3 regions of the Pseudomonas sp. UMAB-40 genome follow, and region 2 is predicted to be linked to each of the others. Evidence: predicted binding sites of a transcription regulator. Region 2 holds the regulator's gene; each other region holds the start of a gene.
The links. The regulator sigma-54, encoded in region 2, starts transcription at its own class of promoters, with help from an activator protein. The targets are predictions, from matches to a motif close to ANTGGCATNNANNTTGCTNT.
Positions count from the first base shown of each region.

Region 1: a site for sigma-54 is predicted at 1,968-1,987, ahead of K0F88_RS15050 (circularly permuted type 2 ATP-grasp protein). Genes of this name have one in related genera too.
Region 3: a site for sigma-54 is predicted at 1,639-1,658, ahead of K0F88_RS19275 (pilin). Genes of this name have one in related genera too.

Region 1 covers NZ_LT607560.1:15,594-18,869, reverse strand. The annotation lists gene speE (polyamine aminopropyltransferase) at 1-652, shown strand, start outside; gene K0F88_RS15060 (hypothetical protein) at 830-1,063, shown strand; gene K0F88_RS15055 (ribonuclease E inhibitor RraB) at 1,278-1,619, shown strand; gene K0F88_RS15050 (circularly permuted type 2 ATP-grasp protein) at 2,019-3,276, shown strand, end outside.
Region 2 covers NZ_LT607561.1:46,821-50,096, reverse strand. The annotation lists gene lptB (LPS export ABC transporter ATP-binding protein) at 1-399, shown strand, start outside; gene K0F88_RS16445 (RNA polymerase factor sigma-54) at 584-2,077, shown strand; gene hpf (ribosome hibernation-promoting factor, HPF/YfiA family) at 2,152-2,460, shown strand; gene ptsN (PTS IIA-like nitrogen regulatory protein PtsN) at 2,473-2,937, shown strand; gene rapZ (RNase adapter RapZ) at 2,940-3,276, shown strand, end outside.
Region 3 covers NZ_LT607563.1:170,054-173,329, forward strand. The annotation lists gene pilB (type IV-A pilus assembly ATPase PilB) at 1-1,531, opposite strand, end outside; gene K0F88_RS19275 (pilin) at 1,757-2,170, shown strand; gene K0F88_RS19280 (BON domain-containing protein) at 2,485-2,838, shown strand; gene K0F88_RS19285 (DUF2845 domain-containing protein) at 3,122-3,276, opposite strand, start outside.

The sequences.
Region 1 (3,276 bases), on a different contig from region 2:
GGCGCACGGCACCGCCAAGCGCGTGCTGATCATCGGTGGTGGCGACGGCGGCATGCTGCGTGAAGTGGCCAAGCACCGCAGCATCGAGCACATCACCATGGTCGAGATCGACGGCACCGTGGTCGACATGTGCAAGGAATTCCTGCCGAACCACTCCAAGGGTGCGTTCGATGATCCACGCCTGAACCTGGTGATCGACGACGGCATGCGTTTCGTCGCCACCACCACCGAAAAATTCGACGTGATCATTTCCGACTCCACCGACCCGATCGGTCCTGGTGAAGTGCTGTTCTCCGAAAACTTCTACCAGGCCTGCCGTCGCTGCCTGAACGAAGGCGGCATCCTGGTCACCCAGAACGGCACGCCGTTCATGCAGATCGAAGAAGTCAAAACCACCGCTGGCCGCCTGCGCAGCCTGTTCCCGGACTGGCACTTCTATCAGGCCGCAGTGCCGACCTACATCGGCGGCGCCATGACCTTTGCCTGGGGCGCGACAAACACCGCCTATCGCAAGTTGTCCCGCGAAACCCTGCAACAGCGTTTCGCCGGCAGCGGCATCATCACCCGCTACTACAATCCGGAAATCCACATCGGCGCTTTCGCCTTGCCGCAATACGTGCTGCAAGCGGTGAACAAGCCAAGCAACGACTAAACTGTACGCATAGCCCCATGTAGGAGCGAAGCTTGCACCGCTTTCGCGAGCAAGCTTCGCTCCTACAGGTTCTCAGTATTTTTCATGTTTGCGTGCGGTGATCCGTTTGAACGATCACTCAGGCCAAAAGTCCAGATGGTTGTAAGCCCATTTGCGGATTTGTTCGAGGAGGCACTGATGCAAAAGTGGAAAATCACTTTCGTGGATGATCACGGTGAAACAGTCGATGAAGTCTTTGAGTGCGACGAGTGCCCGGATAACGAGCAAGCCGCGAAACTCATCAAGGCCCGGCTCCTTCCTGTCGCCGCCGAACTGGATCTGAATGATCTGGAAGGGCGAACCACTGATGCCTGCGTCAAAAGTCTCAAGACCCAGAACAGCATTCAAATCCTCGGCATCACGCCAATCTGAACAACACCTGTCTCATTCTTATCCAGGCCTTGGCAGCGCCTCTGTCTTGGGGCTACTCTGCAATCGAGATCAGCGAACGGATCGCTAAGGTCTGGTCTTGTCAGCTACATGCTTGCTTCCCACCGGCAACCTGGTTGCCGCATCACTCGCACCAATCGGTTGCTTGTGCCGGGAATACGGAAAGTCTATCCATCATGATTGAGGGGGACGTTTCATGAGCACAGCCTATCAAGAAGACATCAGCAGCAGCGTGTTGCGCCGCATGAAAGAAGGCGGTTTCGATTTTTCACGATTCCATCCCATCGAGTTCTACGCCATTTTCCCGGACGAGGAGCGGGCACGCAGGGCGGCAGGGCAATACAAAGGTGAATCCTTGAACGCGCAGATCAGTGTGCGCGATGACGGCGCATGGGCGCTCGAACTGAGCAAAGTCATGTACGCCACCTACGATGACATCGGCGATTTCGAACAGGGTTTCGAGGCTGTGGTTGAGCCTCTGGGCGGCATCCTCGAAGGGTGGGGCGTCAAGCAGGAAGTACGAGGGCGACTCGCATAACGTTATGAACAGTGACAACGCTCAGCAACGGCTGACCTTCGGGTTGGCCGTTTTCGTTTGTGGCATCCGAAATATCCCCTCGGCAAAATTCTGAAACAAGAATCCCGGCGCAAAAAAAACCGCCTGAGCAGGCGGCTAAAGGGAAGTTCGGTCAGGTTTTGCAGCGGATGCGCGGATTATCCGCACCGCTGGCCGGGCAGTGAAATCAACTCTGACTATGCTGGTGATAGGCGACAACGTCGCCTTGCAATGAAGCGGGGGCGATCAGCTTGGGGCGTTTGCTGCACAGGATTGGTGCGGTGCAAACAGCGTGATTATCCAACTGATTGATAACAAAGCGTTTCTGCCGATGGCACGGGCCTTGCGAAGCCTAGATGTCCGGGTGACAAGGAGTACGGCATGATCCGCACCTATTTTGATGAGATGTACGATGCCGGCGGCCAGGTCCGCCCGCATTATCGGGAGTTTGCCCGTTGGCTGGCCGAGACGCCTGACGAGCTCTTGGCACAACGGCGACGCGAGGCCGATCTGTTATTTCATCGCGCCGGGATTACCTTCACGCTCTACGGTGATGAGCAGGGGACAGAGCGCCTGATTCCTTTCGATACCATCCCGCGCAGCATCCCCGCCAGTGAATGGCGGATCGTTGAGCGCGGCTGTATCCAGCGGGTCAAGGCGTTGAACATGTTCCTCGCCGACCTCTACCACGAGCAGCGCATCATCAAGGCCGGCATCATCCCGGCCGAGCAAGTGCTGGCCAACGAGCAATACCAGTTGGCAATGCAAGGGCTCGATCTGCACCGCGATATCTATTCGCACATCTCCGGCGTTGATCTGGTGCGCGATGGAGACGGCACGTACTACGTGCTCGAAGACAACCTGCGTACTCCCAGCGGCGTGAGCTACATGCTCGAAGACCGCAAGATGATGATGCGGTTGTTTCCCGAGTTGTTCTCGGCCCAGCGCATCGCACCGATCGACCATTATCCGAACCTGTTGCTCGACACTCTGAAAAGCTCCAGCCCGATCGATAACCCGAGCGTGGTGGTGCTGACACCGGGTCGCTTCAACAGCGCGTTCTTTGAACATGCTTTTCTGGCGCGGGAGATGGGCGTTGAGTTGGTGGAAGGTGCGGACCTGTTCGTGCGCGACGACAAGGTGTTCATGCGCACCACGGACGGGCCGAAGGCGGTCGACGTGATTTACCGTCGCCTCGACGATGCGTTCCTCGATCCGCTGGCGTTCAACCCGGATTCGATGCTCGGTGTTCCGGGGCTGCTGTCGTCTTACCGATCCGGCAACGTGGTGTTGGCGAATGCCATCGGCACGGGGGTGGCGGACGACAAGTCGGTGTATCCGTTTGTCACGGACATGATCCGTTTCTACCTGGACGAAGAGCCGATCCTGAAGAACGTGCCGACGTTCCAGTGTCGCAATCCTTCTGAGCTTTCCCACGTGCTGGCCAATCTTCCAGACCTGGTAGTCAAGGAAACCCAGGGCTCCGGCGGTTACGGAATGCTGGTGGGGCCGGCGGCGACCGCGGCGGAAATCGAGTCGTTCCGCGCGCGGATCAAAGCCAAGCCCCACGCGTATATCGCGCAACCGACGTTGTCCCTGTCGACCTGTCCGACCTTTGTCGAAAACGGCATCGCGCCAC
Region 2 (3,276 bases):
GACAAGGCCGAGCGTCGCAAGGAGCTGGAAAGCCTGCTGCAGGAATTCCACATCAGCCACATCCGCGACAACCTCGGCATGAGTTTGTCCGGCGGTGAACGTCGCCGGGTGGAAATCGCCCGGGCACTGGCCACCAACCCGAAATTCATCCTCCTCGACGAACCATTCGCCGGTGTGGACCCGATTTCGGTGGGCGACATCAAACAGATCATCTACCACCTCAAGGCCAAAGGCATTGGCGTGCTGATCACTGACCACAACGTCCGTGAAACACTGGATATCTGCGAAACCGCCTACATCGTCAACGATGGCCAACTGATCGCCGAAGGTGACTCCGCCACCATCCTGGCCAACGAACTGGTCAAGGAAGTGTATCTGGGCCATGAGTTCCGCCTGTAAGCATTGAGGTGTCTGGCTGGTTGTCCGGGCGCTTGCCTCGATAAAAAATCAATACTTTTTTATTGTTACAGCGCTCTAGGCAAACGCTGCAGTTTCGGGCATATAATTTGCTTATGTTTGGCGCTCCGGCGCCCTGTAGTGGATGGCGCATGTGCGCCGGCGAATAAGGTGTTAAGCCCCTGCCATGAAACCATCGCTAGTCTTGAGAATGGGCCAGCAGCTGACGATGACACCGCAGCTGCAACAGGCTATCCGCCTGCTCCAATTGTCGACCCTGGACCTGCAACAGGAAATCCAGGAGGCCCTGGAGTCCAATCCGATGCTCGAACGCCAGGAAGAAGGCGACGACTTCGATAACGCCGACCCCTTGGCCGACAAAGCCGAGCAGCTCCCCAACGCCGACATTTCCGAACCCTCCTACCAGGAAACCGCCCCGACGGTGGATAACCTCGAGGAAGGTGACTGGAACGAGCGCATTCCCAACGAGCTGCCTGTCGATACCGCGTGGGAAGACGTCTACCAGACCAGCGCCAGCAGCCTGCCGAGCAACGATGACGACGAGTGGGATTTCACCACCCGCACATCGGTCGGTGAAAGCCTGCAAAGCCACTTGTTGTGGCAACTGAACCTTGCGCCGATGTCCGACACCGATCGCCTGATCGCCGTGACCCTGATCGACTGCATCAACAATCAGGGCTACCTGGACGAAACCCTCGAGGAAATTCTCGAGGCCTTCGATCCGGAACTGGACATCGAACTGGACGAAATCGAAGCCGTCCTGCACCGCATCCAGCAATTCGAACCGGCTGGCATCGGCGCCCGCAACCTGGGCGAATGCCTGCTGCTGCAATTGCGCCAACTGCCAGCCAAGACGCCTTGGCTGGCCGAAGCGAAACGCCTGGTCACCGACTACATCGACCTGCTCGGCAGCCGCGATTACAGCCAGCTCATGCGCCGCATGAAGCTCAAGGAAGATGAACTGCGCCAGGTCATCGAGCTGGTGCAGAGCCTCAACCCGCGCCCGGGCTCGCAAATCGAGTCCAGTGAAGCCGAGTATGTTGTCCCTGACGTGATCGTGCGCAAGGACAACGAGCGCTGGTTGGTCGAGCTGAACCAGGAATCGGTGCCACGGCTGCGGGTCAACGCCCAATACGCCGGTTTTGTGCGCCGCGCCGACACCAGTGCCGACAACACCTTCATGCGCAATCAGTTGCAAGAGGCCCGCTGGTTCATCAAGAGCCTGCAAAGCCGCAACGAAACCCTGATGAAAGTGGCCACCCAGATCGTCGAGCATCAGCGCGGCTTCCTGGAGTATGGCGACGAAGCGATGAAACCGCTGGTACTGCATGACATCGCCGAAGCGGTGGGGATGCACGAGTCGACGATTTCACGGGTGACCACGCAGAAATTCATGCATACCCCTCGGGGCATATATGAACTGAAATACTTTTTTTCCAGCCACGTCAGCACCTCCGAAGGCGGCGAATGCTCGTCCACAGCGATCCGCGCGATCATCAAAAAACTGGTTGCCGCGGAAAATCAGAAAAAGCCGTTGAGTGACAGCAAGATCGCTGGTTTACTGGAGGCACAAGGCATTCAGGTGGCTCGCCGCACCGTCGCCAAGTATCGCGAATCCCTCGGGATCGCGCCTTCGAGCGAACGCAAGCGGTTGATGTAGAGCCACGCCACAGCGTTCCAGTGGTAGATCATCTGATCTACCGCTTTATGCACTGGCAACGAAGGAGAAGCTGTATGCAAGTCAACATCAGTGGACACCAACTGGAAGTGACCGAACCTCTTCGCACCTACATCGGCGAAAAACTCGAACGATTAGAGAGGCATTTCGACAAGATCACCAACGTGCAGGTGACGATGACGGTCGAAAAGCTCAAGCAGAAAATCGAAGCCACGCTGCATATTCCCGGCAATGAAGTGGTCGCCAACGCGGAGCATACCGACATGTACGCGGCGATCGACGCACTGACCGACAAGCTGGATAAACAACTCAAAAAGCATAAGGAAAAGACCCAAAGCCTCCTTCAGGGCGCGACCGGTCGTTAACACTCCCAACCCATGATCCGACTTGAAAGTATCCTGACCCCCGGCCGTTCCCTCGTGAACGTGCCGGGCGGCAGCAAAAAGAAAGCCCTCGAGCAAATTGCCAACCTTATCCATAAAGAAGTCCCGGATCTGGAGATGCAAGATGTCTTCGAGGCTCTGATTGCCCGTGAAAAACTCGGCTCGACCGGTTTTGGTAACGGCATCGCCATTCCCCACTGCCGTCTGAAAGGTTGTACGTCGCCTGTCAGCGCACTGATGCACCTCGACGCCCCTATCGATTTCGACGCCATCGACGGCGCCCCGGTTGACCTGCTGTTCGTTCTGCTGGTCCCGGAAGCCGCTACCGATGCCCACCTGGAACTACTTCGCCAGATCGCCAGCATGCTCGATCGCAAGGAAGTCCGCGAAAAACTGCGCAGCGCCCCGAGCAATGAAGCCTTGTATCAGGTTGTCCTGGACGAGCAAAACGGTCATTAATCATGCGCCTGATCATCGTCAGTGGCCGTTCCGGCTCAGGTAAAAGTACCGCACTCGATGTTCTCGAGGACAACGGCTACTACTGCATCGATAACCTGCCGGCCGGATTACTGCCGGAACTGGCCGAGCGCGCGCTGATTCATACCGAGCTCGCACAACCGCTGGTTGCTGTGTCCATCGATGCGCGCAACCTGCCGAGTCACCTGTCGCGGTTTCCGGAATTGCTCGAAGAAGTCCGAAGTCGGCATATCAAGTGTGACGTGCTGTACCTGGACGCCGACGAAGAAACGTTGCTCAAACGCTTTTCGGAAACCCGCCGCCGCCACCCACTGAGCAACG
Region 3 (3,276 bases), on a different contig from region 2:
CCACTTCATAAATCCCCACTCGACCTTTGTAACCGCGGTTGCACTGATCACAGCCGACCGGCTCATAGATCGTGAATGAGCCGATGCGTTCCTCGGGGAAGCCTTCCTTGAGCAGCGCTTCGCGGGGAATCACGATGGGTTTCTTGCAATGGCTGCACAATTTGCGCGCCAGCCGCTGGGCGATGATCAGGGTGACCGAGGTGGCGATGTTGAAGCCCTGAATGCCCATGTTGTGCAAGCGGGTCAGGGTTTCTGCAGCACTGTTGGTGTGCAAGGTGGAAAGCACCATGTGCCCGGTCTGGGCGGCCTTGATGGCGACTTCGGCGGTTTCGAGGTCGCGGATTTCACCGACCATGATCACGTCCGGGTCCTGACGCAGGAATGATCGCAGCGCCTGGGCGAAATCCAGCCCTTGCTTGGGGTTGACGTTGACCTGGTTGATGCCCTCCATGTTGATCTCCACCGGGTCTTCGGCGGTGGAGATGTTGATGTCCACGGTGTTGAGGATATTCAGGCCGGTGTAGAGCGACACGGTCTTGCCCGAGCCGGTCGGCCCGGTGACCAGGATCATCCCCTGTGGCTGCTTCAGCGCGGCCATGTACAAGTCTTTCTGCTCAGGCTCGTAGCCGAGGGCATCGATGCCCATTTGCGCGCTGGACGGGTCGAGGATCCGGATCACCACTTTCTCGCCCCACAGGGTTGGCAGGGTATTGACCCGGAAGTCGATGGACTTGGTCTTGGACAGGCGCATCTTGATCCGCCCGTCCTGGGGTTTGCGCCGCTCGGAGATGTCGAGGCTGGCCATGACTTTCAGCCGCGCCGCAATGCGGTTGGCCAGTTGGCTTGGCGGACTGGCGACTTCGCGGAGCATGCCGTCGGTGCGCATCCGCACCCGGTAGGTTTTTTCGTAGGGTTCGAAATGCAGGTCGGAAGAGCCGCTTTTGATCGCATCGAGCAACATCTTGTGGACGAAACGCACCACCGGCGCGTCATCGGCATCCTGGCCGGCGATGGCGTCCTTTTTGTTGTCGTCGACCGACTCGATGTCCAGCCCGTCAAGGTCAACATCGGCCATGTCTTCCAGGCCGGTGGAATGGCTGTCGAAGAATTTCTCGATGGCGTCGCTGAGTTTATCGTCCTCCACCAGGATGGCTTCGGTGTTCAACCCGGTGCTGAACTGGATGTCATTGATGGCTTGATGATTGGTCGGGTCGCAAATCCCCACGAACAGTTTGTTGCCACGGCGCCAGAGGGGCAGGGCGTGGTGCTGACGGATCAGCTTCTCGCTGACCAACCCTCGGGGCTGGGTTTCCCTGTCCAGGCAATTGAGGTCGAGCAGCGCCATGCCGAAATGCTCCGACGCAATCTCGGCGACCTGTCGGCTCTTCACCAGTTTGTTCTGCACCAGGTAACTGACCAGGGAGATTCTGCTGCGTTGGGCTTGCTGATACGCCTGTTGCGCGCTTTGTTCAGTAAGCAGTTCGGCCAGGACCAGTTGCTTGGCCAGACCGCTAAGGGCGATGTCATTCATAGGGATACCGGACGCAGACAGTTCATGACTTATAGCCTAGTCAAGGCGCTGAGCCAAACCAGCGGCCGTCAGGTGACAAATAGTGTCAGATAGTGCGGATCCTGGGGGTAGGAAAGGTCTTTGCTCTCGCTTCGCGCCCCGTGAACAGGGGGCGCAGCGCTTGGCACGGGGTGTGCTGAAGCTAGTTCAGATCATGAGATTTCGACTCATGCATGGAGCCTGTCTATGAATACTCAAAAAGGTTTTACCCTGATCGAATTGCTGATCGTGGTAGCGATCATCGGGATTCTGGCGACGTTTGCGTTGCCGGCTTATTCGAAGTATCAAGCGCGTGCCAAGGTGACGGCCGGTCTGGCAGAGATCACAGCGTTGAAAGTCCCGTTTGAGGACCTTATGAACTCCGGTACCAATCCGGATCTGACGAAGGTCGGGGGAACAGCCACTACCTCTAACTGCACCACTACAGCTTCTGGCGTGGCGACTGATGGTACCGGTTCTATCGCTTGCACGATTCTTAATGCACCGGGTCCGGTTTTGAGCAAGACAATCACCCTGTCGCGCACGTTGGCTGGCTGGACATGCGCCACCACGGTTGCGCCTGATTACGCGCCGAAAGGTTGTAATGCCACCGGAACGTAGTTTCTCGGCGGCTTGACGAGTGCCCTGTCTGCAAAGACAGGGCATTTTTTTTGTCTGACGTAGGGGAAAACTCGTGAAAGAAAGAAATTCTCGACAATTCATGGCCTTAGGCCCACGTCAAAAACCGCAACTTGCATGTAGAGAATCTCGAAGTCATGCATTTTGCATGATTTCGAAAATCGGCCTGTTTCATAAGTAACTGTTTTATAAGGAATTATTTCCTGTCTCAAAGTTGGCACAGCGTTCGCAATATACCCAGTAACCCTGCTGACAAGACACGCAGCAGACTTTCTAGAAAAACAGGAGTTACTCGTATGAAGAAGTTCGCTATCGCTGCCGCTACTGCTACCGCGCTGACCCTGACCATGGCCAACGCTGCATTCGCTCAAACCCAGGTGACCCAGGCTCCAATGGTCCTGGCAGCCGGTGAAGTGACCAAAGCCAAAGAAGCTACCTCCGATACCTGGATCACCACCAAAGTCAAAAGTGACCTGGTAACTGAAAAAGGCATTCCTGGTACCGATATCAAAGTCGAAACCAACAAAGGTGTTGTATCCCTGTCGTCCACCGTTGCGGTGACTGACGCTCAGAAAGCCACCGCTGTGGCGATCACCAAGAAAATCAAAGGCGTCAAAGCGGTATCCGCTGACGGCCTGAAAGCCGAGTAAGGCAAGACTTCTCGCCTGGACTGGGAGAAGGCGCGGCAGGCGGGCCGAGCAATACGCCAGCCGCATCTGGAGAGTTCATGCGAAAGGCCACAAGGATGTGGCCATTACAGGCCTCCGACATTCGTGTCGGGGGCCTGTTCTATTGTGGGCGTCGCAAAAACCAATGTGGGAGTGAGCCTGCTCGCGATAGCGGTGTGTCCGTCAACATCAATGCTGAATGACACACCGCCATCGCGAGCAGGCTCGCTCCCACATTGGTATGTGCCCACTTTGGATTGTGGGTTCAGTTACCGCGTTTACTGGTGATCTGTTTCAGACGATTACCTTCAAACCGCAGGTATTGATACATCCCGCCATTGGGCCCGTAGGTCCATTCCTCGACCTGAAACTCTTCCCGCCGGTTGGCGCTGCGCTTGTAGCCCAGCAGATCGCGGCTGA